3 regions of the Bradyrhizobium sp. CB82 genome follow, and region 1 is predicted to be linked to each of the others. Evidence: riboswitches for the same ligand, from Rfam matches in the RefSeq annotation. Region 1 holds a riboswitch; each other region holds the start of a gene.
The links. A riboswitch is a leader RNA that binds a small molecule or an ion and turns the genes downstream of it on or off. The one in region 1 is predicted to bind cobalamin.

Region 1 (10,160 bases):
AGCTGCTGGGCGCCATTCGTAACGCCCTGGCTCGAGCAGGCCGGTGACCGTCAGGCCACCTTGCCGCCGTTCGATTTTCCCAGTGCGAGAAAAACCCGGTCGGCCATGCGCGACAGTTCGGGCAGCGACTTCGCATGCATCTTTCGCATCACCTGGCCGCGATGAACCTTGACGGTGATCTCGCTGAGGCCGAGGTCCGCTGCGATCTGCTTGTTCAGCCGGCCGCTCACCACCAGCGTCATGACTTCGCGCTCCCGCGGCGTCAACGTTTCGAAGCGGGCCTTGAGCTCGGCGGCGATCTTCTCCTGTTCGAGCCATGCCCGGTCGCGGGCGAGGCCAAGCTGGATCGCATCGAGCAGGTCCTGCTCGCGAAATGGCTTTGTCAGGAATTCGATTGCGCCGCCCTTCATCGCCTGAACGGACATCGGGATGTCGGCATGGCCGGTGATGAAAATGATCGGCAACTGCCGCTTGCCGCTGCCGAGTTCGCGCTGCAGTTCGAGTCCACTCTGTCCCGGGAGACGTACATCGAGCACCAGGCAGGTCGGTCCTTCCGGCCGCCCCGCATCCAGAAACTCGCTGACCGAACCCATCAGGCTGACCCGGAATCCCGCCGACCGCAACAGATTGCCAAGCGATTGCCTTATGCTCGGATCGTCGTCGATCACGACCACTGTCGCGGGTTGATCTTTGTCCTCAGGCTCCGCCACGAGCGCACCCTGACACGTGCTTCGACCGTGGAGTGTAGCGGGCACCCCAAGACGAGGGAAGCGCTCGATCAGACCGGGTGGCCATCCATCCCCGATCTTCCGGTGAGTAGACGAACCATTCAGTACGCTCGGCTATGCCTTCGTATAGCTGGCGAAGCGAAACGAATTCAGTAAGTTAGTGGCATGAGCAACGAAACCATATCACTCGTCTTCCCGGCGCTCGGCGTTACGATGCTGATGGCCGCGATCGTCCTGCTCGCCGGCGTGTAGCCCGCCTCAAGGGGCGCCCCTTTGGAGGTGCCGAGCGGGAGAACGTCAACACTCGTTAAGCAAACGTTAGCGCACGGCCGCCGCTCTGCTACGAGCCATCACCTGCTGCGTTGCATCGAAACCCGTCCGGCGTATCAGCTCTCGAACCGTTCCACCAGAAAATCGATGAACAGACGCACCTTGAGTGCGAGATGGCGTGTCGGCGGATAGAGCGCGTATAGCGCCAGCGGCGGCGCATGATAGTCATCGAGACAGGTCCGCAGCCGCCCCGTCTGCAATGCATCCTCGCCGATGAAGACAGGAAGCAAGGCGATTCCCCGCCCAGCCACCGCGGCATCGCGCAGTACTTCGGCATTGTTGACGCAGAGCGTCCAGGCCGGCTGGATCCAGTGGTCGCCGTTCTTGCCCGACAGCTTCCACTGGTTGCCGGTGGAGAGGAATCCGTAAGTGAGGCAGTTGTGATCACGCAAATCGTTGGGGTGCGACGGCACGCCATGCCCCTGGAAGTAATCCGGTGAGGCGCAGATCACACGGGCGATCGGCACGATCTTGCGCGCGATCAGACTCGAGGATTCCAGATCGGCAATGCGCAACGTGACATCGAGACCGTCCTGGAGCGGATCGACATTCTCGTCGCTCAGCACGAGCTGGATCCGAAGCTCGGGATAGCGCTGCATGAACTCGGCGATCGCCGGCCCGAGCCGCAGCGTGCCGAACGACATCGGCGCATTGACCCGCAGCAATCCGCGCGGTGCCGCCTGCGATTGGGTGACGGCCTGATCCGCCGCCTCGAGCTCGCCGATGATGCCGAGCACGCGCTCGAAATAGGCCTGGCCGTTTTCGGTCGGGCTGACGCGGCGCGTGGTGCGATTCAACAGCTGCACGCCGAGTTCGTCCTCGAGCTCACCGACATATTTGCTGACCGCGGACCGCGACAGCCGCAGCGCCCGGCCCGCTTCGGAAAAGCTGCCGAGCTCGACCACCTTCGCGAAGGCCCGCAGGCTTGCCAGCTTGTCCATTTCAGCACCCGTCCAATTGTCTCCAATTCATAGACAGTGATGCCATGAAAGGCCAGATTGTCTTTAGAATTGGGCAGAACGATATTCCGGCATGACGAGCCCACAGGCTCATATGCAATGGAGACAATCATGGCCGGCCTTCATCACGTCACCGCAATCTCCGGTAACCCGCTGAGGAATTTGAAGTTCTACAGGGAGCTCCTAGGCCTGCGGCTGGTCAAGAAGACCGTGAATTTCGACGATCCCGGCACCTATCACCTCTATTATGGCGACGAGAGCGGCACGCCCGGCACCATCCTCACCTTCTTCCCCTGGGAGCACGCGGCACCGGGCCGGGGCGGCGTCGGCCAGACCCAGCAGACCGCCTTCCGCGTGCCGGCGCGCTCGATCGGCTACTGGACTCATCGCTTCATCGAGAAGGGTGTTGCCCACGAGGCGCTGGAGAAGCGCTTTGGCGAGAGCGTGCTGTCCTTCACCGATCCCGACGGCATGAGCCTCGCTTTGGTCGGAGTGCCCGGTGCCGAGAATGAGCCCGCCTGGAGCAATAATGACGTCCCGGCCGAGCATGCGATCCGCGGCTTTCACGGCGTGACGCTGCTGCTCGATGATGCCGGCAGGACGGGCGCCATCCTGACGGATGTGCTCGGCTTCGAGGCCGCCGGCCGCGAAGGTTCGATCAGCCGCTACCGTTCGCCGAACGCAGTCGGCGGCGTCGTCGACATCTACGAGGCCAAGGGCTTCCTGCCCGGACGCATGGGTCGCGGCTCCGTGCACCATATCGCGTTCCGTGCCGCCGACGATGCGACCGAAGCGGCGATGGCGCGTAAGCTCGTGAGCGAGCACGGCATGCAGCCGACCGAGCAGAAGGACCGCAACTATTTCCGCTCGATCTACTTCCGCGAGCCCGGCGGCATCCTGTTCGAGATCGCGACCGACACTCCCGGCTTTGCCGTGGACGAGCCGCTCGCAACGCTGGGCGAGGCGTTGAAGCTGCCGTCCTTCCTGGAGCCGCACCGCAAGGACATCGAAGGCGTGCTGGCCCCGCTGGACGATGCAGAGGCCGCGTGATGAGCAAGCTGTCTTTCATCCACCGCTTCGAGAAGGGCACGCGGCGCGATCTCGCGCCGCTGCTGCTCCTGCACGGCACCGGCGGCGACGAGAACGACCTGATCCCGCTCGGCCGCATGGTCGCCCCCGACCGCGCGCTGCTGTCGGTGCGTGGCCAGGTGCTGGAAGGCGGCGCGCCGCGCTTCTTCCGGCGTCTTGCCGAGGGCGTGTTCGACGAGGCCGACGTGGTGCGCCGCGCGCATGAGCTCGCCGACTTCATCGATGCCGCGCGCAAGGAGTACGGGATCTCAGCACCAGTGGCGCTCGGCTATTCCAATGGCGCCAACATCGCGGCTGCCATGCTGCTGCTTCGGCCGCAAGCCTTGGGCGGCGCCGTGCTGCTGCGCGCGATGGCGCCCTTGGCAAAGCCTCCGCAGGCCGACCTTGCGGCCAAGTCGGTGCTGCTGCTCTCCGGCCAGCATGATCCGATCGTTCCGCCCGGCAATGTCGAGGGCCTTGCCAAGACGCTCGCCGCATCGGGCGCGCGAGTGGAGGGCCGCGTCTTGCCGGTTGGCCATCAACTCTCCCAACTTGACGTCAATCTGGCGCGCGAGTGGCTGGCGGAGCAGGCGTTGACTGGAGACTCGCATCGCAATCAGACCGCGGATGCCTGAGGCTGAGCGCGAGGCAAAATGCGACTAGGCGCCGATTGTCATCCGCAGTCGGCGCCAGCCGATGACGATGCCGGTGAGCGAGAACAATAAGCCTAGTGCACACAGGCCGACGATCGAGGCGCGGCGCACGTACGGATGCTCCATCAGGATCGGAAAATCCAGCGTATGGAGCGCGCTGTACAGCCAGCGATAGGCGCGGCGCGACCGATCCAGTCGTTGCAGCACCACCCCGTTCGACCCGTCGACGTCGAACCAGACGTCGCCGCATCTCGTGCGATAGACGGGACCACTCGGTACCGCAGATGATGCCGGGTAGTCATCGTCTGCATGAACGAGCGATGGAAGACCGCACCCGGTCCCAAGGCGCTCCGTCAATCCGGCGATATCGCTTGGGCTCAGAAATGCCGACGGGTCATCCGATGCGACGTCCCCTGCCCTGAACAGGATCTGCTGGTCGAGACCGACGCGATCGCGTCGATAGGATCTCCCATTGAAGGCGAACCATTCGACCTCGCGAGCGGACGGCGCGATCGGCGGCCAGTTCACCGCTGCCAGCGTGCGCCAGTCAGGCACGGCAGCGGCGACGTCCGCCTCGGCCTGCGTCAACTGTCCGCGCGAGAACAGGCGTCCATGGTCCATGGATAGCCAGCCGCTGAAGATCCAGGTCACGACAAAAGTCGTCGCCAGCAATCCGAGGACGTGATGCAGGGCATGCCAGTGGCGATAGGGCGAGCGCATTCGTCCTTTGCGAACCCTGATCCGCACGATGCCCAGCGCCGCGCCAAGCACGGCTGCGATCGATGCGAGCAGCGAGAGGCTCCAGACCACCCCGTCCCACAGCGACCAGTTGCGCCTCAGCACCGTCGGATAGATCCAATGCACGACGCTACCGACGAGATTCCACCCGCGCTCGCGCCGCGTCGTATCCAGGACGATCTCGCCTGTGACCGACGACACGTAGAGCTCCGTCCCATCAGCGTCGGCGAGTCCCACGCGGAACAGCGGCCGATGCCGATCGAAGCCGTTCGGCACGCTCCATTGATCGTGCTCGGCAAGCATAACGACTGACGCGCGGGCAACATCAAACCCGCGCCGGCGCGCATGATCGGTCGCGATGGCAAGTGCAACCTCAGGCGATGTCACGGCGGCGTCAGTACCATCCGTTGTACGGATCGCACGCGACCGCGAAGGCCCCACGACGACGTAGACGGGACCGTCGCTCCGCCGGATCAGCCGCACGCGCGCGGCGTCGGATAGTCCGCTCGCCGCGACGGCGTCCGACGGACCGATCGCCTCACGTGCTGGTGCCAACGACGCGAGACCTGCAAAACGTTCGGCCTCGCCGAGCGAGGGAAACGGAACGAAGTGCATCACGATCCCGCTTGCGAACCACATCGCAAACAGGAGGCAGAACGCAATCCCGAGCCAGCGGTGCAGCAGGATCATCGCGCCCATCATGCTATAGCGCCTCACCATTTGAATGCGGCGGAGATTTCGTAGGTGCGCGGAGCGCCCAGCAGGACCTGATCGGGATAGAACGGATCGCCCCAGATCGCATAGCGCTTGTCGGTGATGTTGCGCACGCGGAACGTCAGGCGCGTCTGCTCGACGGCGGAGAACACCGACTTCGGGACATCGACGAAGGCGTAGACGTCCGCGATCGTGTAGGCGTTCAGAGTCACGGTGTTCGCATCGGTATTGTAGCGATCGCCGACGTGACGTCCGACGACACCGAGCTCCACCGGCCAGGGCGTGAACAACCGGTAGGATGCGCCGGCATTGGCGACGATGCGCGGCACGTTCGGCGGCGTATTGCCGGAGAACGAACCGCCGGCGAAGTTGTAGTCGGCATAGCGCGCATCGACGTAGGCGATATTGCCCCACAACCGGATGGCGTCCGTCACGCGCACGGCACCAGCGAGCTCCACGCCCTTGGACTCCTGCCGCCCGGCGATGTTGAGCTGCATGCCCCCGGCGGCCGCGTAGACGTTCTTGCGCAGGATGTCATAGGCCGAGAACGACCACTCTGCCCGGTTGTCCCAGAAAAGGTGCTTGACGCCGGTCTCGTAGGTGCGCGAGGTCGTCAGGTCGAGCGGTTGGGTGGGCGCGAGCAGGAAGATGTTGTTGGCCGAGACATCGGCGCCGGTCGCGTACTGGCTATAAAGGGTCAGGCCCGGCACGGCTTCCCAGGTGTAGCCGATGCGGCCGGTCACCGGCGCCCAGGATTTCGAGAAGGGGAAGTTTGGCTTCTCCACGCCATTCACGTCAGTCGAATTGCGGTCGAGCCCGATATGCTCGACGCGAAGCCCGCCGATCAGCGCGACGTTTCGCGCGATCTTCAGCCTGTCCTCGAACGACAGCGCCTCGTTGTCGATCCGCGCCGTCTGCTGCTGCGTCGTCAGCAGGCCGTAATAACCGCGCGCAGGATCGACAAGCGTGACGAGATCGTGCGGGAAATTGGCCGCGCCCGGCCGGACGAAATCGAGATCGCTCGCGGCGAAGGTCGTCACCAGGCGATTGTCGAAACCTGCAACAGTCGCATCCCAGGTCAGATCGGTGATGTTGCCGGCGAGACGCTGGCTGTGCACCACATAGAAGCGCTCGCGATCGACCAGGTTCGAATTGGCGTTGAACGCCTCGACCTCGTTGTTGAACCAACTGCGTTCCGCGCCATAGCCATAGGCCTGGCTCTTCAGGGTCAGGCCGGGCGCGAGCTTGAGCTCGAAGCCGCCGCGCAGCCACACCTCCTGCGCCACATTGCGATTATCGAGCACATTGTAGTTGGTGTTGAAGGTGCGGTCGTCGATCGTGACGGGGCCAAGATTCGACCCATTGTAGTTCGAGACGTAGCTGCCGGAGACGATGCCGATCGTCGCGTGCGACCCGCTATAGGCGATCGGCACCAGCGGCACGCCCCAATAGGCCTTGGAGCGGTCTTCCCGGTATTCGATCGCACCCCAGAGCTTGAGACTATCCGAGACGCGGTAGTTGAGCTGGCTCGACACGTCGAGCGTCTTGGTGCTGGCGTCATCGGCGAAGCCGTTGAGCGAGGAGCGGCTGACGTCGAACCGGTAGTCGAGGCCCTGCACATCGGTGCTGCCGCCGGAGCCGTAATAGCTGCGGATCGAGTTCAGCGAGTCGTACGAAAATAATGCCTCGTTCTGGACCGGCCCGGTGTGCGGCTGCTTGGTCACTAAATTGATCGAGCCGCCGGCGGCCCCCTCGCCCGACATCAGCGAGGCTGGGCCCTTCAGGAACTCCACGGCCTCAAGATTGGCCGTGTCCATGATGCGCGACGTCATGTTCTGCGGACCAATCTTGATGCCGTTGTAGAGGGTATTGATCTGGCTGTTGATGAAGCCGCGCATCGAGAAGGCCGAGGGCTCCGCCGGATTGCCACCGGCGGTCACGCCGACCGCGCCTTGGGCCACGTCCGAAACGGTCCGATAACCCTGCTCGCGGATCGTTTCGGCCGAGATCACCTCGACAGTCGCGGGCACCTCACGCGCGGTCAGCCCCAGGCGCGAGGCGCTTGCGGCTACCGCATTGCTGTTGAGCGGCGTCTGGCCCGCGATTTGCGCGACCGGCTTCTGTGCCGTCGCGACCGCTGCTGCTCTCTTCGGTGCCGCACGGCGGGCCCCCCGTCCATCACGGATGCTAGCCGGCTTGCGGTTCTGATCGACCTGCGGGGTGACCTCGATAGGCGGCAATTGTTCGCGAGCCGCTTGCGCCAAGGCTGCGGGGATATCGACGAAGACAAATGACGTAAGGATGCTGGACGCGAGCAAAAATTCGCGCGGGCAGCCAGCACGGGCGGAAGACATGGTTTCGGACCTCGGTATGACGTCAGTGGCACGTCACAGCGAACCAAGTCTCAACCCTCAGCGCGCTTGCGCCTCAAGCAAAGCCAAATGTCTGTACTCCCCGACCGACATATTCGCGTGTGACCACGGCTGACGGCAGGTCTCCTGGCTCGCGGGTCGTGACCTCTTCGCCGCCTTCCCGGGACCGAGAGCCCAGTGGCTTGTGACGAAGGATTCTCCGCTTACAGTTGCGGGGGCAGCTGCGGCATTGGGAAAATCCCCGCACCGCATTCCCTTTTCATCCCCGGATGGGGAAACCGTCACGAGCATCTAGGATTAAGTCCGGGACGGAGTCAATGTGAAGTGGTGCGGCGTTTTTGTCGCAGCGGTGCAAACGTCTTTGGAGATGTTGAATGGAAGGGGACGCCTTCCTCTGGCTGGTCAGGCATGCGGTCGTCGACGGCGTCTCGGGGACGATCCACGCCGCAGATGCACCGGCCGATCTCAGCGACCGGATGCGATTGGACGCGCTGCGGCGGCATTTGCCGCGACGCGCGGCGAGCTACGCGAGCCCGGCCCGACGGACCGTCGGCACCGCGCGCGCGCTCGGGCTTGATCCGATCCTCGTGCCCGCCTTCAGCGAGCAGGATTTTGGCGAATGGACCGGGCGGCGTCACGATGATCTCGCCGCCGCGGGTGGAGACGCCTACGCCGAATTCTGGGCCGATCCGGCGGGCTCCAAGCCCCCGGGCGGCGAAAGCTTTGAAGATCAAATCGCCAGAACCCGTGAAGGCCTTCATCGTATCGAAGGAGGATCAGCGATCCTCGTCGTCCATTCCGGCACCATCCGCGCTGCGCTGTGCGTCGCGCTCGACCTCGCACCACAGGCGGCCTTGCGCTTTGCGATTGATCCGCTCTCCCTCACCCGCGTCGACCGGCTGGCGAATGGCTGGCGCGTCGTCTCAGTCAATCAGACGATCGCTTGAGTTGCAAAGCATGAAGCTGTGAAGCGGTTTCCCCTCGCGATAAACGCGGAGCGTTTGCGCGGAGATCATGCGCAAACAACAACCTGAAACGCGATGACGATTCATCCAATCTCATCGCGTTTTAGGCCGGGCGATCCGGAACATTGGCCTGCGCAAACGTCGCCATGCCATTGTGCAGGGCGCAGGCGAGCCGCACCAGCGGCAGCGCGATCGCCGCGCCCGATCCCTCTCCGAGCCTGAGATCGAGGCTGACCAGCGGCTGAACGTTGAGGGCGCGAAGCACAAGACGATGGCCCTGCTCCGCCGACTGATGCGACGGCAGCAGGAACGGCTGACATGACGGATTGAGGCGCGCGGCCGCCAGCGCGGCGACCGACACGATGAAGCCGTCGATCAAGGTCGGAATGCGCCGCTGCGCAGCCGCGATGATCGCCCCGCAGATCGCAGCGATTTCGAGGCCGCCGACCGTGCGGAGCGTTTGCTCGGGCGATGTGCCGGCTTTCGTCAGGCCATGCCGGGCGAGCGCTTCGTCGATCACGCGCGCCTTGCGCGCGCGACCCGCAGCATCGACACCGGTGCCGCTGCCTGCGATTTCGTCGGCGCTCACGCCGAGCAGGCTCGCCGCGATCGCCGCCGAGGTCGTGGTGTTGCCGATGCCCATCTCGCCGAGAATCAGAAGATCAGGTTGTTCGACCGCCGCACGTGCGACTGCACGCCGTCCACAGTCGAACGCAAAAGCCAGCTCCGCCGGTTCCAGCGCAGCCTCCACACTGAAATCGCGCGTGCCGCAGCGCGGCTTGTCCGCGACGATCCCCGGCACCGGCGACTGCGCCAGCGAGCCGGCATCGACGACCTCGAGACTTGAGCCCAATTCACGCGCGAGGACCGCGATCGCAGCGCCGCCCGCGGCGAAATTCGACATCATCGCGATCGTGACTTCCTGGGGATAGGCGGACACGCCCTGGGCGACGATGCCGTGATCGCCGGCAAAGACGATGATCGGCACGCGCGCGGCGCGCGGCTGCTCCGTCTCTTGCAGGCCCGCGAGATCGATCGCGACCTGCTCGAGCCGGCCGAGCGCGCCTGTCGGCTTGGTCAGTTGCGCCTGCCGCGCCATCGCCGCCTCGCGGTGCGCGGCAGAGATACCCGGGCATTTCTCGTAGACCCAATTGGGGAGCATGTCGTCCTGCCTCCGTTCATGCGACAGCGCTGGTGTCACGTACTGCGTTTGAGAATGTAGCTGTCCATGATCCAGCCGTGCCGTTCGCGCGCCTCGCGCCGTACCGCGACGATGCGTGGGCCGATCTCGGCCAATGCACCCGACATGACGATCTGATCGGGCATGCCGAGATAGGCGCCCCACCAGATCTGCAGCCCTTCCGGATCGAGTGACTGAAACGCCGTGCCGCCATCGAGCATCACCACCACGGTGTCGACGCGGTCGGGCCAGCCGCCCTCGCGCAGTCGCCGCCCTGTCGTCACCAAGAAAGGCTCGCCGATATCGTTCAGCGGCAGCGCATGCGCCGCGCACAGCGCCTGGATCGAGGTGATGCCAGGAATGACCTCGATCGCGGGCAAAGGATCAAGCCGCCGCGCGATCCTCAAAGACGAGTCATAGAGCGACGGGTCGCCCCAGATCAGCAGCGCAACG
Region 2 (10,160 bases), 1.7 Mb from region 1:
GGCAGGCCGCGGTGAGTTGGACCGACGCGACCCGACCAAATGGTGCATCGGCATCACCATGGACACCGATCGCCGCCAAATCTACTGGACGCAAAAAGGTCCGGACAATGCCGGCAAGGGCCGGATCTTCCGAGCGGACATGGACATCCCGAACGGCGAGAGTCCGGCAAACCGCTCCGACATAGAAGTGCTGTTCGACGACTTGCCGGAGCCGATTCACCTTGAGTTCGATTTGGCGAACCGCGTCCTCTATTGGACAGACCGCGGTGATCCGCCGCGTGGCAACACAGTCAATCGCGCGTGCGTCGATCTAAAGACGGAGCCGGAAATTCTGATCACGCATCTCATGGAGGGAATCGGCATCGCACTCGACGTTCCCGGCAACCAGATGTTCATTACCGACCTCGCCGGTTCGATCTATTCCGCAAATCTTGATGGAAAGAACAAACACAATCTCCTCTGGTCCCAGGGCAACTTCACCGGCATTGCGTATGTCGAAATCTAACCCGTCGAAGGACATGACTGGAGTCACGCAACGCCGTCGTCGGCGCCCACCTGTCGGAGCGAGTTGGACAGCTGTTTGCGGCCACGAGAGCACGGATCGTCGCGAACGACCTAGCAACGTACACAAAAGGTGCGCTGAAGCGCACATTTCCGCTCGAAAGGTTCGCGAACTCATTCGCATGAGCGAGCTGCTGTTCCCCAACGCGAGCACTCGGCGTCGTGACGATTCTCAATAAGCAGATCTGTTCCGAATGCCAGGTGTTGGAGGCTGGAGCCTGTCGAAGACGTCACTTCCGGCCCTTGCGACTTGTGTCAAGTCGTTCCTCAGCGCGTACGTAAGAACCCGTTATGAATACCTAAGCCGGCGATGACAGGAGACGCAGTATGAGTTTTAACAGAAAAGTCATTGTCACGATTGCTCCGACGGGAGGCGTGGTGAAAAAATCGCAGAACCCGCACCTGCCGACCCAGCCAAACGAGATCGCCGAGGATGTGTACCGATGCTACGATGCGGGGGCGTCTATCGTGGCGCTGCATGCGCGCAGGCCGGACGACGGCGCAACCTGTAATCCGGAAATTTACCAGGACATCAATTCCCGGATTCTGGCAAAATGCGGCATCATCATCAACAACAGCACGGGCGGGGGCATTGATGGAGACATGGTCCGATCCCTAGAGCCCGGTTTCGATGAGGTTATATTTGAAGAGCGACTAAAAGGTCTTGAGGCGGGCGCTGACATGGCGACATTTGACGCTCACAGCGTTCTGGCCAGCTTTGGCGGTCGCGATGTTGTCGTTAACACGTCGCCGAGCCGCTGCGACATCATGGCAAAGCGATTCCAAAAAACGGGCATCAAACCCGAATGGGAATGCTTTTCACTTTCCCACCTTCTCCAAGATCCGATACGTCTCATCAATAAGGGGTTCGATAAGCCTCCCTATTGGATCAATTTCGTTCTTGGTGCCGATCGCGCAATTCAGGGCGCATTGCCGTACAGTCCGCAGATCCTCGATTTGCTGATCGGCAATCTTCCCAAAGGAGCCATGTTTTGCGTTAGCGGGGTCGGTCGAGCGCAGCTGCCCGCAACAACTCACGCGGTGCTCGCGGGCGGCCACGTGCGTGTAGGTCTGGAGGACAATCTCTACCTCGAACCGGGCATGCTTGCCACCAACGTGCGCCTGGTAGACAAGACCGTAAAGATTATCCGAGAACTTGGGTACGAGCCCGCCACCACAGTGGAAGCGCGAGCGATGCTCGGGCTTGCGCCACACAAACAGCCCGGATAGCCCATTTGCCGCTCTCAATCGGAAGCGACGTACGATGGCTCGCTAGTTCGATGACGGGCTCTAGAGAAGTCCTGAGCGTGGGACCAATAGTAGAAAGTGTTATCGATGGTTGAAAATGAGCGATCGGGCACTTGGGGCCGTGATTCCCATGTTTCAGCCTAACATCCCGGCATAGCGTCAGAAAAAAGTGGACGTGTGGTCAGCGATTAGTTGTAGGAGCAGAACGAATTGGTTGACGCCGTTGCTGCCCAGCGTCATACGGACGAAAAGGTAAGGTGTGGCTTGGTCGCGAGCGCTGTCGTCAAGAACACGCGGCGGCTCGTGCCGCTGTTGGGCGTCGCCTATCTTTTCAACAACCTCGATCGGACTAGTGTCGGCATCGCTGCGCTGCAGATGAACGAAGCCATCGGCTTAAGTGCCACGCAATTCGGATGGGGCGCTGGGATCCTCTTCTTTAGCTACTGCCTCCTCGAAGTACCTAGCAACATGATGATGTATCGCGTGGGAGCGCGACGCTGGCTCGCCCGCATCATGATAACCTGGGGCCTTGCAGCCGCGGCGACAGCGTTCGCCGTTGGACCATACAGCTTCTACGCAATCCGTCTTCTTCTGGGAGTTTTCGAATCGGGCTTTTTTCCTGGCGTCATCTGGTACATCTCCATTTGGTTTCCGGCGCAATCGCGGACCGGCGTCCTCGCCTGGTTCATGACGGCAACGCCGCTGTCCTCGTTGATCGGAAATCCGCTTTCGGCTTCGCTATTAAGAATGGATGGAGTGTGGGGACTAGCCGGCTGGCAATGGATGTTCCTGATCGAAGGCCTTCCGGCCTGCTTGCTCGGAGGCTTATGCCTCGTTCTGATAGCCGACACGCCGGGCAAGGCCTCGTGGTTGACGCCCGCGGAACGGGACGCGCTACTGGACGAGCTCGCTAAGGAAAAGCACGACAAGGTCAAAAAGGATCTCTGGGCCGCGATCAGGGATGTCCGCGTGCTGATGCTGACAAGCATCAGCTTCGCTTTCACGATCGCCTCCTACGGGATAGGCATCTGGCTCCCTCTGATCCTAAAGAGCCACAACTTGAACAACATGCAGATTGGTTGGCTCTCGGCCGCGCCTTATTTCTTTGTGACAATAGGCTCGTTGTTCTGGGCGCGCCTTGTCGATTGCAAGGGGCAAAAGATCTACAATCTGGTCGCCGCACTGATGCTTGGCGCCACCGGACTTGCGTTTTCGGTAGTGTTCACCTCGCTCATACCGGCGCTCATATGCATGACGCTTGCGCTGATTGGCACAATTTCGGCGCGGACCGTCCTTTACACGATCCCACAGAGGTTCCTCACTGGGCCCGCTGCCGCTGGAGGCATCGCGTTCATCAATTCGATTGGTGCCTTTGGGGCCTTCATCGGCCCGTACATGGTCGGCTTCCTCAAGGACTGGACGGGATCTTTTGACATTGGCATGATCGGAATGGCAATCATCCTAGTTATTGCAACGGGCGTCGCCTGCAGCCTTAGACTCGTCGTGACATATAACGATGACGCTCCTGTTTAAGCGGAACGCCTAAGTAGATCTCGGGGTAAGGTGATTCGCAACGCGGTGCCGCCGGTAAAGGATCTGCTGAATGGGACCGCACGGGAAACCTAACCTTCTACATCAGTAGGTCATAGCAAGAGGTGGCGTGCCGGCCACGAGCCGAGATCGAGACGTGAGGGCACAAGTTCAGTCTATTTGGTCGCCCCTTTTTTGCCATGGCCGTCAAGGCGCAACTCGATCCTGGCGATTTGCGCAAAACAGACTGATTTTGAAGCTGGGGCCAACGATATGGTCAGCTGGACCCACCTGCAACGAGTAATACCGAGCCTGAACAGCTCAGGGCGTTCGGGCTCGGCAAGACTCGATCTTCGATACCAAATCCGCTTTTGGACTAAAGTGAGCGTCTGGGTAGATTAAGGCGGGGACGAAAGCGCAGCGCGATAACGTTCCTTCCTTTGCGATGTGGCTATTCATGTCACTTGCGAGACTTGGTATTCGAGAGCTTCTCGCCTGCACCGCTCTTGGCCGCCTCGCCGCTAGCGGACGGTAGTTTCGATTTGTCGCCGCTTGCGAAGGTGAAAGTGTCCGCGCCGGCGCTAATGCCGTTCCACGCCACCGGTTCCGCCAGTGAAAGGAGCCAAAGTCCCTGAAATCCAGATGCAGCGTTCAGCTGTCCGGTCCACACGGTTGTCGATCCGCAGCCCACAAAATTCACCGAAAAGCTGATCGCCGCGCCACTATTGGTCTGCGCGAGCCAGCCCGTCATTGTCTGAGGGGCACCTGCATCGCAGCTATTGCTCGCATTGTTCGTGTAGGTGCCGGAAATAGCGCCCGTGTTCGGATTATAATTGTCGACCACCAGCGTTGAGCCGTATTGGTTGGTCCAGGTCCAGATCGGTTGCGCCGCTGCAGGCGCCGCCAGGATGAGTAGGCCGAGGCAGGCTGCGGCGATCCGGTTCGTCAATTTCCATTTCGCTTGAGACATTTCCGACTCCATATCGCTCCATTAGCGGAGCGACCTACTTATAAAACCCGGCATTGACAATTTAAACGAGTATGATGGCGTGATAGCGCTAGCACGTTGAAATGTGATCGACATCCAAATTTCAGCTCTTTTGCCACCGTGGTCCCGTCATATGGACACGAGCAGCCGACTCGTGACCGGGCCGGACATGCTTGAGCGATCGACAGCTCTGCGCCATCATGCGGCGGCGTTGCGCCCCTCATCAGTCTTCATCTCGACCATTTCAGTAACAATTCCCGGCAGCGCATGGTTTTGGCGTTGCACCTCCTCGAACGATCCTCCAGCGATCCCAATCCAGCTCCTCAAGTGCTCAGACCTGAACGGGCAGGTTGTGGTGTGAGAGGAGAGATAGAGAATTTTCGAGTCCATGTTATCCGCGTGCTGCTGCCCCAATGAGCCATTGGGCCGCAATCGCGGGCCCCGTGTACAAAGCCAGCCTCTCCGACGAACACGGCTTTGACCGCCAGATCACCCTGGCATCAGGAAGACTTGCGCAGTTCGCGGGCTGCCGCGACCATGTTGACGAGCGCCGGACGAACTTCGGTCCATTTGCGAGTCTTTAGGCCGCAATCCGGATTGATCCAGAGCTGTGAGTCCGACAGTCGTTGGCGAGCCAGCGCGATGAGAGCCGCTATCTCAGAGGCTTCGGGAACGCGCGGAGAGTGGATGTCATAGACGCCAGGGCCGATGTCGTTCGGGTATTTGAAGGCAGTGAACGCATCGAGCAGCTCCATCCTAGAGCGGGACGTTTCGATCGAGATGACATCTGCGTCCATCGTGGCAATTGCATCGATGATGGCATTGAACTCCGAATAGCACATGTGGGTATGGATCTGCGTTGCATCGGCAACACCGGAGGAGCAGAGGCGGAAGCTTTCAACTGCCCAGTCGAGATAAGATCTCCAATCGGATCGGCGGAGCGGCAAACCTTCGCGTAGCGCGGCCTCATCGATTTGGATCATGGTTGCCCCGGCCTTTTCCAGATCGGCGACCTCGTCACGGATCGCGAGCGCGATCTGACGGCAGGTCTCGCTACGCGGAATATCGTCACGGACAAACGACCAGGTGAGAATTGTCACCGGGCCCGTAAGCATTGCCTTCATCGGCTTTCTGGTCAGCGACTGCGCGTAGCGCCACCACTCGATGGTCATCGGCTTCGGGCGGGAGACATCGCCGAATAGTATCGGCGGACGAACGTAACGGGAGCCGTAGGATTGCACCCAGCCATGCTTAGTGAACGCGAATCCGGAGAGCTGCTCGGCGAAATACTGGACCATATCATTGCGCTCGAACTCGCCGTGGACAAGCACGTCGAGCCCGATGTCTTCCTGCCAAAGGACCGCGCTGGCCGTTTCCTTCTTCAGGAATTGTTCATATTTCGCCTTTGTCAACGTTCCCTTGGCATGCTCGGCGCGGGCGTTGCGTATCTCGCTCGTCTGCGGGAACGACCCGATCGTGGTTGTGGGGAATAACGGCAGGCCGAAACGCTTGCGCTGAACCTCGGCACGTGTCGCAAAAGCACTGTTTCGGCGGCGCATAGCCTCGTCAATCGCCGCCGTTCGCCGGGCGACGGCCGTGTCATGGATTTTCGGCGATGCCTGGCGTGCCCTCGCTGCAAGGTCTGATTCGGAAAGCGCGTCAATGACATTTCCGTCGCCCGCAAGTGCCTTCGCCAAGGTCGTGAGCTCCTCGATCTTCTGGACCGAGAAGGCAAGCCATCTCTTCACGTCCCGATCGAGATCGGTTTCGAGCTTGAGGTCGATTGGGACATGCAAAAGCGAGCAGGAAGGCGCGAGCTGCACGCGCTCCTTGCCGAACTTTGCAATGACGGGCTTGTACCGCTCAACCAGTGCCGACAGGTTGGAACGCCATACGTTGCGGCCGTCGATGACGCCGAGCGAAATCACAAGGTCCGCGCGCGCGCCGTATTCAATCTGGCTCAATTGCTCGGGAGCGCGAACAAGATCGACGTGCAGTCCGGCAACAGGCAGCTTCAGAGCGGTCGCCAAATTGTCGCCGATTGCTCCGAAATAGGTTGCAAGCATGACCTTGATGCCGGGCACCTCCTCGGCGAGACGCCCATAGGCGCGCTGGAGCGCATCCCGCGTGGTTTCGTCGAGATCAAGCACCAGATAGGGCTCATCAAGCTGGACCCACTCGGCTCCACGTTTCGTCAGTTCCTTAAGAACCTCGACATAGACGGGCATGAGGCTATCGAGCAGCGAAATCGGATCAAACGCCGGATCGGCGCTCTTGCCGAGTTTCAAGAAGGTGACTGGCCCCACCAAGACAGGACGCGTCTGATAGCCGAGGGCTTTCGCCTCCTCATATTCCTCGATCGGCTTGCGGGAAGAGAGCTTGAAGGTCTGTCCTTTATGGAATTCTGGCACCATGTAGTGGTAATTGGTATCGAACCACTTAGTCATCTCCTGCGCAGAGGCGCCAAGGCCTTGACGGGCGTGAGCCCAGCTCGCGTCTTCCTTGTCTTGCGAGCCCCGCGCCATGGTGAAATAGGTCTTCAGCGAGACGGGACCGCTCTCCCAGCCATACGCCTCAGGTATGGCGCCGACCGTGACGCTCGTGTCGAGAATCTGGTCATAGAGTGAAAAGTCATTAGACGGGATGATAGTGACGCCCAGCGAATTCTGACGTGCCCAATTGGCGACACGAAGACCGGCCGCAGCTTTCAGGAGCTGCTGGTCGCTGATTTTGCCAGCCCAGTAGCCTTCGAGCGCCAGCTTGAGCTCACGGCGTGGCCCGATACGCGGCATGCCGAGGGTCGCGACAGGAAGTGAGAGAAGAGACATAGCTTTATCCCCATTGTGTGGGGGCAAAGGCCATGGCGGAAACGCAGGCAGGAAGGCCGCCAAAGCGAGGCCTCCTGCTAGGCGTACCACCGGACACCCCGCCCGTGGACGATTATGTTGTCGGGGCAGGTCTCCTGGCTCGCGGGTCATCGCCTGCATCCGGCCTTCCCGAAGCGTTTGCTTCAGTGACGCGTGTGGATACGGGCTCGCCGCTTACAGTTGCGGGGGCAGCGCCGGTATTACTTTAATCCTGAACGGATCGAAAGCGCACCGTCTTCCCTCTTAGCTCCAGATCAAACGAGATCTGGAGAACCTCGACGCCTCCGATTATCTGCAACGGAAGCGGTACGTCAACCCTGAGATGCCAATGGACGCATCGAGCGCCCCGGAGCAATCGTAGTGTCAGGCTCGGGGCGCTTGCATCTGATCGACGAGTTTGGCCGTAATACCGTCGCTTGCGATCGCGCTGTTGTTGGTCACGCGACGCTCGGCTAATGATCATCGAGTAGCCCAGGCCTGGGAAACGCCGCCGCTGTGAAGCCACGCCACACAAAACGCACAGCTCGACAAAGGGTTAAAAACCTCGACAAGCGTTTCCTTATCCCCGATCTTTTCTAGGCGTTGCGCATGGAGAGGAATGGAGTGCTCTTGGGTACTTCCGCTTCGGTGTCACCGCCGCGACTCTTTAGCGCGGCAATTTGGATTGCTTAGACCGCCCCTCTAAGTCGATCACAGAGGCCGCTCTCATTGCCTTATCCAATAAGCACAGATTTCATATTCATTCGGTAGTGGACGAGACATCGATCCCTCAGCGAACTGCGAAGCTCTCGCCCCGGTCAACTACCAATACTGGCAATTGATCGAACTGACGTACTGGTCAATCTTAAATCAAGACCTTCGCGAACGCCGAACTAACCTCCGAGGTCGCGTGAAGAGCTCAAGCAAGGACTCGTCGCTGCACCACGGACTACGTCGGATCCCGCCATGCAGCCCTATTTGGCGTTCGTCAGCTCTGTCGAGTTGAATAATGTGGTCCCGCGGCGCAAAATTGGAGACGCTGGAGTAATGACTGCAACGGTCTTGTCGAACAATGTCCGTCCTCGCGCGGATATCATCAAACGCGCAGCGCGCATCGGCGCAGAAATCCGAAACATTAAGCTGTCGGGCGATTTGCCGGAGCAGACGATCGCCTCGATCAATGAGCTGCTGTTGGAGCACAAGGTTATCTTCTTTCGCGAACAGGGGCACCTTGATGATACGGAGCAGGAGCGCTTTGCCGTTCGTTTCGGAAAACTGGCACGTCATCCGACGCTCGGTGCGATTAACGGAACAGCGTCGATCATCGAGCTTGATTCAGCCCGCGCCGGTAGCCGGGCCGACCTCTGGCACACTGATGGTACCTTCATCGATGCCTACCCCAAGATTGCGGTGCTGCGAGGCATTGTGATGCCACCATTCGGTGGCGATACGGTTTGGTCAAATACCGTCACGGCCTACCTCGACCTGGCTCCGCCGCTCCAACGGCTTGCAGACAAGCTGTGGGCCCTTCACAGTAACGCCTTCGACTACGCAATACTGGCCCGCGCCAGCGAGCTCGACAAAAGGCACTTGGACGAAGTCTTCACTAAAACAATCTATCAGACTGAGCATCCCGTTGTGCGCGTACACCCGGAGACCGGCGAACGCACGCTCGTGCTCGGCGCGCTGGTGCAGAACTTCGTTGGTGTCCCGAAATACGACGGCCAGAAGCTGTTTGATTTGTTTCAGTCTCATATCACTGCGCCCGAAAACACCGTACGTTGGAACTGGAAGGAAGGCGACGTAGCGATCTGGGACAATCGCGCCACACAACATTACGCGGTGAACGACTACGGCGACCGACACCGCCTTGTTCATCGCGCAACCATCGCCGGCGAAATACCGGTCAGCATCGATGGTCGGAGCAGCGTAACACGCGTGACGGCCCCTAAGCAGCCGGCCGCTGAGGTCGCCTAGACGGTCACAAGATTGGCCGCGATCCGGCCGATGGAAACTCTGCCGTTATGCGCTCGATCGCTCCGTGCAGTATTCGGAAGCTTGGTTCGCCATCGCACCTACCATGAACCTGATGCTGCGAGCGCGCAAATCGAAAAGCAGCAACTATTCTTTAGAGGGCATATCGGGTTCAGCAGCTACGCGGTAGCGGTACTAGTAGTCGACCAGCCGCCCGTTTCGCCGATGGATGTCGGTCTTGAACCGCGCCAGAAGGGGCGCACGCTTTTCGAAAAATGCTCTCTCCATGGGGGCAACCATTGCCGTGGTCTCACGATCCGCCTACTCATCCGCAGTGGCCTCGGCAGATGCCGAGCAGTCGCCAGTTCTTCTGAGCCACCATCAGCACATCTTCTTGTCCATCCTACGTGAGCTGCCGTAGTCGTGTCCTCGCCTAGGAGAGGCTTGAGACGGGCGCTAACCTCCTCGGGCACACAATCTCCATTTTCTGGCGAGGATGGCAGAACGCTTGGCCCGTCGCTCTACTTGTAGACGAGCCCCGTGAGGAAAGAGCACAGATTGGTCGCGCGCCCCATCTGACATTAAGTTCGCGAATCGAGAAGCAGCACCCTGCGGCTGATGTCGCCTACCAACCTTAGCAATTGATGCAGTGGCGACCACGTGGCAATCGAGCGGCAGCGAAAAGTCACGCCTCACACGCTAAGGAAGTCGGGATGCAATATAGATCTGCCTACGCCAGCAGGCGTGATGGATCTGCTGTCTCGTCATCTACTGCTGTGAGGCCCACTCCTACAGCGGTCGTTCCCGTCTCATGGAAGCCGCTAGCTAGCTTTCTCGCGCTATCATCGAGGACCAAGCCCTCAAAGGTCTCAGCGCTTCGTGGCCGTCCATCGCTTTCTATCACGGCTAGGGCGCTGCGGACGAAATTTCATGGAGCAAACGCGCGGAGATGGATTACTATCGCACTGTCCATCACTGCGAGTCCCGTCGGGGATACGGCGCTGGCACAAGCT
Region 3 (10,160 bases), 4.4 Mb from region 1:
AAACAGGTATTCGAATGAGGCCCGAAACGTGACGGCAGCTAAAGCATCCTCGTGTTCCGTGCCTGCACTACGCACGTCAAACCATTGCAGCAGCCTCCGAACAGCGGCAGCGGGAGCAAACTGGCGATCACCGAGAGTCAGAGATACGAACATGTACGCGATGTCCGATTGAAGTTCGTTGTCCAGGGACACATACCAATCTTTGATCGCCTGAATAGGTGACATGAAATGATCTCAAGAAGGCCTAGGGAGATAGGGGCGCGCGATCTAGCACTCTTGTTCACGTACTACCACGACTCTCAATGCAGCTTGATGGTCTCGTGAGATCCGCGGCTCACGCACCGCTTCGTCTTTGCTGTGCTGCATCGACGGTGATGCCTCGGCAGCCCGATGCGCCTCGTTTGTCGCTGCAAAGCCACAGGCTCTGAACAGAAAGGGTGTGAAGACGGGGAAGAGTTGGTAAGTCCGACCGAGGCCGACGCCAAGGCACGCGCTGAGGATCTCCTCGAGGACGACCCTGTAGAGCTCTGGGATGGCCCGCGCAGAGTAGCGCGCTTCGAACCGAAGCATTAGCCAAGTGTCTGCAAACTGTCGCTACGGAAGCGCCGAAAGTTATTGCTCGGGACTGGATCGGTAAGGCGCTGGTCGGCCTGCCGCTCCAGCTCTTCTATGAGGGCGGAGAATAGGCCGATATTCGGGCGCCCGTGCGGCTCAGCAAGACGCACCATTTGGAATGCAAACCTCGCGAGAGCGATTTTCAGATCTGAGTCGCTGCGTTGCGAGAAGATTGAAAACTACCATACGCGCGTGAATATATCGGCGCCCTTACAGTTCTGAACCTCGCTCATTTTTCCAGTATGAAGGAGCGGGAAGCCCCTGCGCCATGGCCTCGGCGGAAAACAACAAGCATTGGACGATGAGCAGAAGTCCCAGAAGTCTCTTCATATTGAAGCCCCAAAAGATTCGCTTAAAGATCATGTAATTTGGTGCAACTTGAGGTAACGTTCGCTGCTCTTATCTCACATTCGCCAACGGAATGCGGCGCATATCCGCCAAGTCGCGCTGGATCGCGGCGCAGTCCGAATCTGTCGAGCCCCGCCCCCTCCCCCCCTGAAATTACTGGTGGGCCCGGCAGGATTCGAACCTGCAACCAGACCGTTATGAGCGGCCGGCTCTAACCATTGAGCTACAGGCCCGCTGCAGGCGGCCGCTGAAAGACGGCCGGCAACGGTGCGGGCCTCGTTTACAGGGTGGCCGGCATTCCGGCAATGCCATTGAAAGAAGGTCCGATTGAGTCACGCCTTGGCACATTTCCGCGGAACAGAACAGGCCGACTGACCAGGTGAGTTTCTCGTGTCGCTCCAGCGGAATCGCCGGCGCAGTCGTCGCCAAGCGATGACAATGCCGCTCGTCGAGACGATCGTCCCGATCAGCGATAACAGCACGGTCACGATATCCCAGACCGGGCGAAAGCGCAGCAGCGGTGAAAAATCGAGGCTATGCGGGGCATTGAATAGCCAGCGATACGCGCGCCGACTTTTGTCAATGCGGGCGAGAATGTCGCCATTATGCGGATCGATGTAGAACCAGCTCTCGGCCGCGTCGTCGAAGCCCACACGCAACACCGGCAGGGCGCGTTCGCTGTGGTGGGGATACCAATAGGCATCGAACTGCGCGAGGCGAAGACGCGCGGTCAGCAGAGCGTTTGGCAACAGACGGCCGGCGGCGGCGAAAATCTCCTCATCGGAAAGCGCCATCGCAGCGCCGCTTGCCGGATCGGCCGTGGTCGCGCGGCCATTGCGATCGGTGAGGACCATGAGCGGATGGCCACCGATCCAGACAAAGCGTGTTTCGACCGCCCCCGGCGGCATCGATGGAAGCCTCGCGGCGATCTGCGGCAGGTCGTGCCCGGCATAGCGGACGGCCATGTCCCGGGTCGGACCTCGGGCCGAAAAATACTCGCCCGGATTGAGCGACAACCACCCGCTGAACATCCAGGTCAGGATGAATAGGCCACCAATCAGTCCGGTAATGTGATGCCAGGCCATCCAGCCACGATAGGGGGTGACAGTGCCCCGGGCATAGCGGGGGCGTAACCGCAGCCTCAGAATGCCGATCCAGAAACCGGTCACCGCGACGACCAGGCAAATGCCGGAGATCCAGAGCACCACCTGCCGCCACGTCGCCCCGTCCTGCCGGAGAACCGTGGGATAGATCCAGTGCGGGATCGCGCCGAGCCAATTCCAGATCCGCTCGCGTCGTGTGGTATCCAGCACCAATTCCCCGGTCCGCGTTGAGACGTAGAGCTCGGTTCCATCCTTGTCCCCGAGCGACACCAGAAAAAACGGCCGCAGGGGATCGTAACGCGCGGTGACACTCCACTGATCGCGTTCGGTCGTGCCGATCATCTGCGGATGCGTCGCATTCGGATGATGGCTGGCGATCGCCAGCGCCTGTTCGGGTGCGATACCATCGATCTGGCGACCGTCCGTGGCCGATATCGTTTTGCGCGTGCCGTCCCAAGCGAGCAGCCGATAGACCGGGGCGTCGTCGAGCATGACGAGACGAAAATCACGTGGATAGTGTGCGATACCGACGATCGCCATGGCCTGATCGGGCGCCACGCGCACCTGGTTCCAGGCGATCTCCGGCAGTGCCGCCCATCGCTCGCGGTCGGTGAGCTGCGGGAACGCCACGTACATCATGACGATTCCCGAGGCGAACCACATCGCAAACAACAGGCAAGTCGCAATGCCGATCCAGCGATGGGTGATGTAGAGCCATCGCCGTCCTCGGCCGATCAATGTCCGCTGCATGATCAGAACTTCACATTGATAGACAACTCGGCCGTGCGCGGCATGCCCAGCAACCATTGCCCGGCGTAAGGCGCCGAGGTCGCATAGACAGTGTCGAACAGGTTATAGAGTCGGAAGGCGACGGTGGTGCGCGCATCCGGCTTCCAGCGGATCCCGCCATTGACGACTGCATAGCCGGGACGCCGAAGGGTATTGGCATCGTCCGAAAAAGTTCGGCCCACGATCTGAACGCCGCCATAGACGGACCAGTTGGAGGCGAAGTCCCACGTGACCCAGACGTTCGATACCTGCTCCGGCACATTCCTCGGAATATTGCCTGCGTAGCTCACGATCTTGCCGCTCACCATCTGGCTGAAATTGTCGTATCTCGCCTGCAGCAGCGCCAGATTGGCGTCTATCCGCCAGCCGTCATTCGGGGCAAGACCAATCGAGGCCTCGACCCCGCGCGATGATTGCTGGCCGACCTGCAATGCGACACCGGCAGGATTGCTTGGGTCGGGGACCAGAAGATTGTTCTTGACGATCTGGTAGCCTGCCAGTGTCCATTCGCCGCGACCGCCCCAAAACGATTGCTTGACCCCGACTTCGATTTGTTTGCCGGCGGCGAGCTGGAAGGTCTTTTGCGTCGCCGGTAGCGAAATCAGGTTTGTGACGGGATCGACGGCCGTCGCATACTGCCCGTAGAACGCCAGGTTTGGAATCGGCGTGTACACCGCGCCGGTGCGCCAGCTCGTGCCCGACAGCGCGGTATCGAAACTATTCGCCGGTGTTTTGTAGTCGCTGCGGCCGACCTCCGGCTGGTCGAACCGCACGCCACTCACGAGGGACAGCTTGTCGGTCAGCGACAATCGGTCCTCGGCGAACAGCGCGTATTGATTGACGATTGCCTTGTAGCCAGGAGTGGTCGGCGTCGTCGTGGTCGAAAAATAACCCAGGTCGACGGCATCGAGGCTGACCGAGGATGTCCCGCCATAGGGCGAATTGTTGGTGTGAGTGAAGTCGATCCTGTTGATATCGAAACCGGCGACGAACTCGTTCGCAAGGCCGAGCACATGGCCGCGAAACGTCGCGTCCATCCGGTTGCCGGCCTGCGCTTGGTCGTGAAAAATCTCGATATAGTTGGTCCGCGTGATGAGTTGGGTAGCGGGATTCCACGCATAGCTCTCAACGTCACGCCAGTGCCGATGGCTGGTCAGGTAGTAAAGTGTGTCATGGACCGTAATGCCGTCCGCGACGTCCCATTCGGTCTTGAACTGCGTCCAGTTGTCCTCATAGTGGATCGCGCTGTCGAGCACGTTGTAATTCTTGAATCGCAGCCTGTCGTCGATAGCGCTATTGATCAGGGGGGTCCCGAAGTAGCGCGACGGGCTTCGGTTGCCGTAGTCCTCTGACAGAGTGAACGCGAGATTGTCGGCGGCCTGCACCCGCACCGCTGCAGAGATCGCCAGATTGGACGTCTTGTCACGATCGACCCAGCCGTCCGACATGTTGCCGGTAGCTGTGAGGCGATAGGATATGTTGGGATCGATCGCACCACCGCTATCCACGGCAAGGCGTCGCGCCATGTTGCTGTCGAGTGACGCTTCGGCATCGTTGTAGGTCGTTGTAATCGGCTTCTTCGGGATCACGTTGATGATGCCACCGATGGCGCCCTCGCCGTAGAGCACAGAGGTCGGCCCGCGCATGACCTCGATGCGCTCCGCCGACCAGGTGTCGAACGGAAAGGTCACGGTTCCAGCCCCGACGTAGAGGCGTGTGCCGTCGTACAGTGTCATCACCGAATTGCTGCCGGCGAAACCGCGAGTGCTGAAGGAGAGACCGCCGTTGCCGGGGGCGGGGCTTGCAGTGAAGCCCGCTGCATTCTGGGCCACGGCATCGGTGACGCTATGCTGGCCACGATCCTCGATGGTCTGCGACGTAATTGTCTCGACGCTGGCAGGTGTTTGCAGCGGCGTGAGGCTGAGGCGGCTCGCGCTCGTATTCTGCTCAGTTAACTTGAGCGTCGACGGCGAGCCGTCGGAGCCTGCGACCGTCGGTACTGCGCGAGGCGTTGCCGCCGGCTTTGACTGCGACCGCGACGCCGTGGCGGAACGTTTGCCGTCCGGGCGGCCCGGCCTTGCCGCACGTTCTTGGGGCGGACGGACCACGACCGGCGGCAGGTTTTGAATCGGGTGAACTTGCTGTGCCTTAGCAGTGCAAGTCCCGAACGGCAGAGCTGTAAGAAGGAAGGTGAAAGCAAGCAGGTCGGCGCGCAGCCGCCTCGGCATAATGGGAAACACGAATAGACCTCGGCATGACGTCGGTGGCACGTCACAGCGAACGAGGTCTCACCTGGACGTAGTCGGATCTACGCAAGGTGAAAGCAATGTCTGTACTCCCCGACCGACATTTTCGCGTGTGACCACGGCTGACGGCAGGTCTCCTGGCTCGCGGGTCCTAACCTTCCGTCGCCTTCCCAGGACCGAGTTTCCCAGTGGCCTATGACGAAAGATTCGCCGCTTACAGTTGCGGGGGCAGCCGCGGCATGAGGGAAATCCCCGCACCGCATTCCCTTTTGATCCCCGTGAGGGGAACCGTCGGTTGTCACCGTAGAAGTTGGCGAGGCGCGGAGTCAATCCCTCCCTGAAGCAGAGCATCCTTTAGTTGTTCGCCGAGCAGGTCCACCGAGCGAGATAATAACCGGCGCGAAATGTCCGGGTTGGGCAAAGAGGCGAGTTCGTGGTTAAGGCCGCTATGGATGCAGGCGGAAACTTGCAGCTACAAGCCCAGCCGCGGGCGACTGCGCGACATCGTGCGAGAGTTTGCCGCCGCATCCAGCGCGGTGGAAGGATTTAAGAGCCTTCACCTGCACCAGTACGTCATAGGCTGGCCGCTCGGATTGCGCCGGCGGTGGCCCTTGATATGGCTCCCAACCTTCTTGGATTTCCAGCCGCGCAATTGTTTAAATATGGTTCTGGAATGTGAGGCCAATAGAGCGCGAGGCGCGAAAGCAGGTTTTGGAGGGCAGTAGGCAACCGCAAGAATCCAGGCAAAGCTCAAGCCTGAAACGCCATGCTGTATGCTGTATTGTCCAGCGCGCTTGTTGGGAAGCTCAGAGCGCATCTCGTGCCTTGCCGGCCAAGGTTGATGCTCGGTAGCGCGAAAAGACTGCGCATTGCCTCCATCGCACGCAGAATTTCTGAAATGTAGGCCCAGAAATCGGCGAACTTCGACTTTGAGGGGCGATAATATCGCCCGGGACGGAGGGAAACGAAAGCTGCGGGTCGACTCTGTGGGGGAAGAGACTTGAGGACGAGGCGGAGCGGCCTCTGCACTCAAGAATTTGCCTTAACCGTGGCAACCGATCGCGAAAGAGAGATCCGACAGTTGACGGAGCTGGTCGATCGTGCCGCATTCCCATGTGAGGTGCGATCTTGCTTTCGCATGACGCGCGTTGGTGTCTTAGACGATCTCGCTTGATTTCTTTGAGGCAATGCACCCGGGCCGAACATGATCGAGATGCTCGAAGTTTCCGGGGACCCTCGACGAAACGGTCGAGCGAGACCTTGGGCGCTGAGCGGCGTTTGAGGCTGATAGATGCCGATCTATATAACGGCGATCCTCAAATTGAGTGTCGCTGACTTTCTGCGGAGCAGAAGTGCTTGCTTCCTGCGTGGCCGTGGCCCAACCGCGCCATGATCATACGATCCGTCGTCTATCCGTCTTCTATCTGGATGAGAGAGTATTCCGCGAACATCCCAAATGGGACTGTCCCCAGCGCTGCGTTTCACTAAGAGTTGACACAATATGCCGACATTGGTGTCGCTTTCAGCCATGTGAAGCTTGGCGGAGACGCGCGCCAACTGATTTGTTGGGTCTCAAATGCTCGATGCGCGCCAGGGAAGCGTCCCTATCTACCAGCCGGCGATGACTCCTAAGGAGTACTCGAGCGTCCTCATTGCGCTCGATTTGATAAATCACCCCGCAATTTTGCTCGATCGAGACGGCTCAGTGTTGGCTGTGAGCGGTAAGGCCTCAAAGGTCTTTGACAGTGAGTTCTCCGTGCGTGGGCGCCGGATCTATGTGGCAGACTGTCAATCGCGAATGAAACTGGACGCGCTGCTGGATCGCGCCCGGCTGGTCTCGGAGAAGCAAGTGCCCTCAGTTTCACATCTCGCAGTCAATCGTGCCAGTCGTCGACCGATCGTGATGGAAGCTATCCTGCGAAGTTCTGGATCCAGCAGCCTGCTTGTGACGTGAGCGTTGTTCTTCTCCTGACGGACTTGGATGAAATGCCGGTCATTTCACAAGGGTCGCTCATGGAAGTCTTCGGCTTGACTCCTGTTCAAGCGCAACTGGCATCGTTGTTGGCAAAGGGAAGGTCGCTGGAGGAAATCGCTCGCGAGATGAACATCTCTCCAGGAACAGCCAGGAACCACCTTAAGGCTGTGTTTCTACGGACCGCGACCAGGCGCCAGGGCGAGTTGGTCTCGCTGTTATCTCGGCTGCGATAAATGATGGCTCTGAATCAGGCCACGATAGGCATTGCTGACCTACCGATTATGTCTGCGCGGCGCCGATGGCTGTTCCGATCCATGCACCAATTTATCAATTTCTTTGCTGCGGGCGTTTCTTCTGACCATCTTTGGGGCCATGAACAAGTCGATTGATCGGGAGAAGCCTGCCCGAGGGACGACGAGTCACACGAAGGGCGTGGTGGCTAACCTTGCGTGGGCTGGCTCCCGTCCGACAAAGTCAAATTTCGATGCCGCGTCGCTGACGCTCATTGTATTGTTCAGCGCAGCTGGCCGCTCATCCGCATTGTCAGCGACCTCGTTCCCAGTGCGGCTGGAATTTGGCACCAAGCGCCAACGGCGGCCTTGGTGCAAGCAAGTATGTGCGTCGATTGCCGCGCCGACGGCGATGATCCTCGGGTGTGAGTTCTTGATTGCGGTTGACGTCGCGAGATGAACGCGATCATCGCGCTGATGATCAAGTCATTGAATTCCCTAGCACATTCGCGATTGTGGCACCTTTAGGCGCCAATATCCGAGTTTACGGTAGCTTAAGGTGCCAAATGATTGACAAACCGAATAACGCAATTATATTGTTGGAGCCATAAGACGCCAAAAAGTCGTTTAATGGAGCCTTAAGACGCCATGCCTCCTCGGAGCCAACTTATCAGTGCGCCTCCTTCGGCCGTTCAGGAGGCGATCAAGCGCCTAGGAAACAACCTTCGGACCGCACGCCTGCGCCGCAACCTGAGCCATGCGGAGCTGGCAGCCAAGTTGGGGGTAGATCGTCACGTCATCGCTGACGCGGAGAACGGCAAATTGAGCACGAGTGCCGGCGTGTATGTTGGCATGCTGTGGGCGATGAACCTGCTCGCGTCGCTTGCCGACGTTGCCAACCCGAAGAACGATGAGGAGGGACTTGCTCTAAGCGGCCTCGATGAGCGTGAACGTGCGCGACAAGGGAGGGGACCAAGCAATGCCTTCTGAGGAGTGTTTCGTCTACATCACGCTGCCAAGCCAGACAGAACCGGTTACGGCGGGGCGGTACCAGCTCGACACGACACGCCAAGGTGCTGCTGTCGGACAATTCGTCTATGGCCGCAGCTATCTTGAGCGAAAGGATCGCGTCGAGTTCGATCCGGTCGAGCTCAAGATTCAAGTCCCTCCGTTCCGGACAACGAAGCTGCGCGGCAATTTTGGAGCGTTGCGGGACAGCTCTCCGGACGCATGGGGCCGCAAGCTGATCGAAACTCGTTTGGGTAATCCATCGCCGAGCGAGATTCAATACCTGCTCAATTCACCCGATGATCGCGCCGGCGCTTTAGGCTTCGGTCTCAACGTGCAACCACCGGCACCTGTTCGTGCGTTCAACAAAACGCTGGATTTGGCGCGGTTGATCGAGGTGGCCGACCAGATCGTCGCCGCCGAAAAGGATCCGTCTGCACCAGCACCAGCTGGAGCTGACGCCGAACAGGCCGAGGCGTTGATGCGCGCGGGCACCTCGATGGGAGGCGCGCGGCCGAAGGCTACCATCGAAGATGAGGATGCGCTTTGGCTCGCGAAATTCCCGCATCGCGATGATCGATGGAATAACCCGCGGGTCGAACATGCCATGCTGACCCTTGCTCGCGAGTGCGGGATCTCGTGCGCGGAGAGCCAGATGACCACGATCGGCGACAAGGACGTCGTCTTGATCAAGCGGTTTGATCGGAATAAGGCCGAGAAGGGCTACCTTCGCAGCAGGATGGTGAGCGCCTTGACGCTGCTCGATGCCGATGACACGCCCGACACCGTCGATAAGCGTCAAAAATGGTCGTATCTTCTGCTGGCTGACGAAATCCGACGAGCCGCATCCGGAAGTCAGTCGAAGGATCTGCCAGAGCTGTTTCGGCGGGTGTGCTTCAATGCTCTCATCTCCAACACCGACGATCATCCACGCAACCATGCCATTTTGGCAAAGGATCAGGCCTGGTCGCTCTCGCCGGCATACGACCTCACACCGAACCCGATGATTGCCTTGGAGCGCCGGGACCTGGCGATGGCATTTGGCAACTGGGGACGATACGCCAACCGGTTCAATTTGCTGTCGCAGTGTGAACGCTTTCTCCTGTCCAAAGATGAGGCAACGGCAATCGTCGACGGCATGAAAGCGACCATTGGGGAGTCCTGGTATCGCGTCTGCCGACAGGTGGGCGTCAGCGAGCGGGACTGCGAATTGATCCGCAGCGCGTTCGTTTACGAAGGCTTCGGTTACGATTTGGCGGATCCGACGATCGCAACCGATGACGCGGAAGAACTGCCGACAACCCGCCCGCGCTAAAGCGAATGGGAAATCTCTGGAAGTGCGATGATCGCGCGCTCGTCAGGTGTGACCACTAGAAGGCGCCAACCGATGGTGGACACAGGTTCCTAGTCCTGGGCTTGGCCGGAGGAACGCCCGAGATGACCGATGATATCTGCGTAGCGGCCAGCTGTTTCCATGCAGCGGACCAACTGCGCCAGGATCGGTAGCTTGCCGCTGGCTGTGCGAAACGCCTCATAGGTTCGCTTATCGACATAGATGACATCGGCATAGGGCGCCAGTAGTCTGCCACCGTCGGCAGCTTGCCCCAGCGCTTGCCGGCGCTCGACTGACTGCCGTCGTCTCGAAGGATTGGCAAAACGCCGCCGCGGTCCGGTAAGTGTAATGCCGAGCCGCTCCGCGTGGACAGAAGCGGGGGCTCTCTTTGGTATCGGGCAGGATCGCGAAAAATCTACGGTGCAGGCGGAGAGCGGCTTGCCCCGGCTGGGAGACTCACTCTAAGCACGAAACACGGTACAACTTCGCGGCGATCTGAAGAATGTCGAAGAG

Region 2: it holds a riboswitch for cobalamin, as region 1 does, so the genes downstream of both, metE (5-methyltetrahydropteroyltriglutamate--homocysteine S-methyltransferase) here and QA640_RS28160 (TonB-dependent receptor) in region 1, are expected to answer to the same signal.
Region 3: it holds a riboswitch for cobalamin, as region 1 does, so the genes downstream of both, QA640_RS06575 (TonB-dependent receptor) here and QA640_RS28160 (TonB-dependent receptor) in region 1, are expected to answer to the same signal.

The regions. Positions count from the first base shown of each region.
Region 1 covers NZ_CP121650.1:5,763,740-5,773,899, forward strand. The annotation lists gene QA640_RS28130 (response regulator) at 1-47, shown strand, start outside; gene QA640_RS28135 (response regulator transcription factor) at 51-710, opposite strand; gene QA640_RS28140 (LysR family transcriptional regulator) at 1,115-1,999, opposite strand; gene QA640_RS28145 (ring-cleaving dioxygenase) at 2,129-3,067, shown strand; gene QA640_RS28150 (alpha/beta hydrolase) at 3,067-3,720, shown strand; gene QA640_RS28155 (PepSY domain-containing protein) at 3,745-5,178, opposite strand; gene QA640_RS28160 (TonB-dependent receptor) at 5,190-7,544, opposite strand; cobalamin riboswitch at 7,661-7,860, opposite strand; gene QA640_RS28165 (histidine phosphatase family protein) at 7,937-8,509, shown strand; gene cobT (nicotinate-nucleotide--dimethylbenzimidazole phosphoribosyltransferase) at 8,631-9,689, opposite strand; gene cobF (precorrin-6A synthase (deacetylating)) at 9,725-10,160, opposite strand, start outside.
Region 2 covers NZ_CP121650.1:7,461,082-7,471,241, reverse strand. The annotation lists gene QA640_RS36070 (3-hydroxyacyl-CoA dehydrogenase) at 1-505, shown strand, start outside; gene QA640_RS36065 (3-keto-5-aminohexanoate cleavage protein) at 889-1,791, shown strand; gene QA640_RS36060 (MFS transporter) at 2,113-3,342, shown strand; gene QA640_RS36055 (avidin/streptavidin family protein) at 3,800-4,309, opposite strand; gene QA640_RS36050 (hypothetical protein) at 4,526-4,717, opposite strand; gene metE (5-methyltetrahydropteroyltriglutamate--homocysteine S-methyltransferase) at 4,828-7,155, opposite strand; cobalamin riboswitch at 7,262-7,487, opposite strand; gene QA640_RS36040 (TauD/TfdA family dioxygenase) at 8,221-9,150, shown strand.
Region 3 covers NZ_CP121650.1:1,377,115-1,387,274, forward strand. The annotation lists tRNA gene QA640_RS06565 (tRNA-Ile) at 1,121-1,196, opposite strand; gene QA640_RS06570 (PepSY domain-containing protein) at 1,296-2,816, opposite strand; gene QA640_RS06575 (TonB-dependent receptor) at 2,819-5,095, opposite strand; cobalamin riboswitch at 5,211-5,409, opposite strand; gene QA640_RS06580 (hypothetical protein) at 6,678-7,055, shown strand; gene QA640_RS06585 (LuxR C-terminal-related transcriptional regulator) at 7,115-7,309, shown strand; gene QA640_RS06590 (hypothetical protein) at 7,341-7,766, shown strand; gene QA640_RS06595 (HipA domain-containing protein) at 8,286-9,629, shown strand.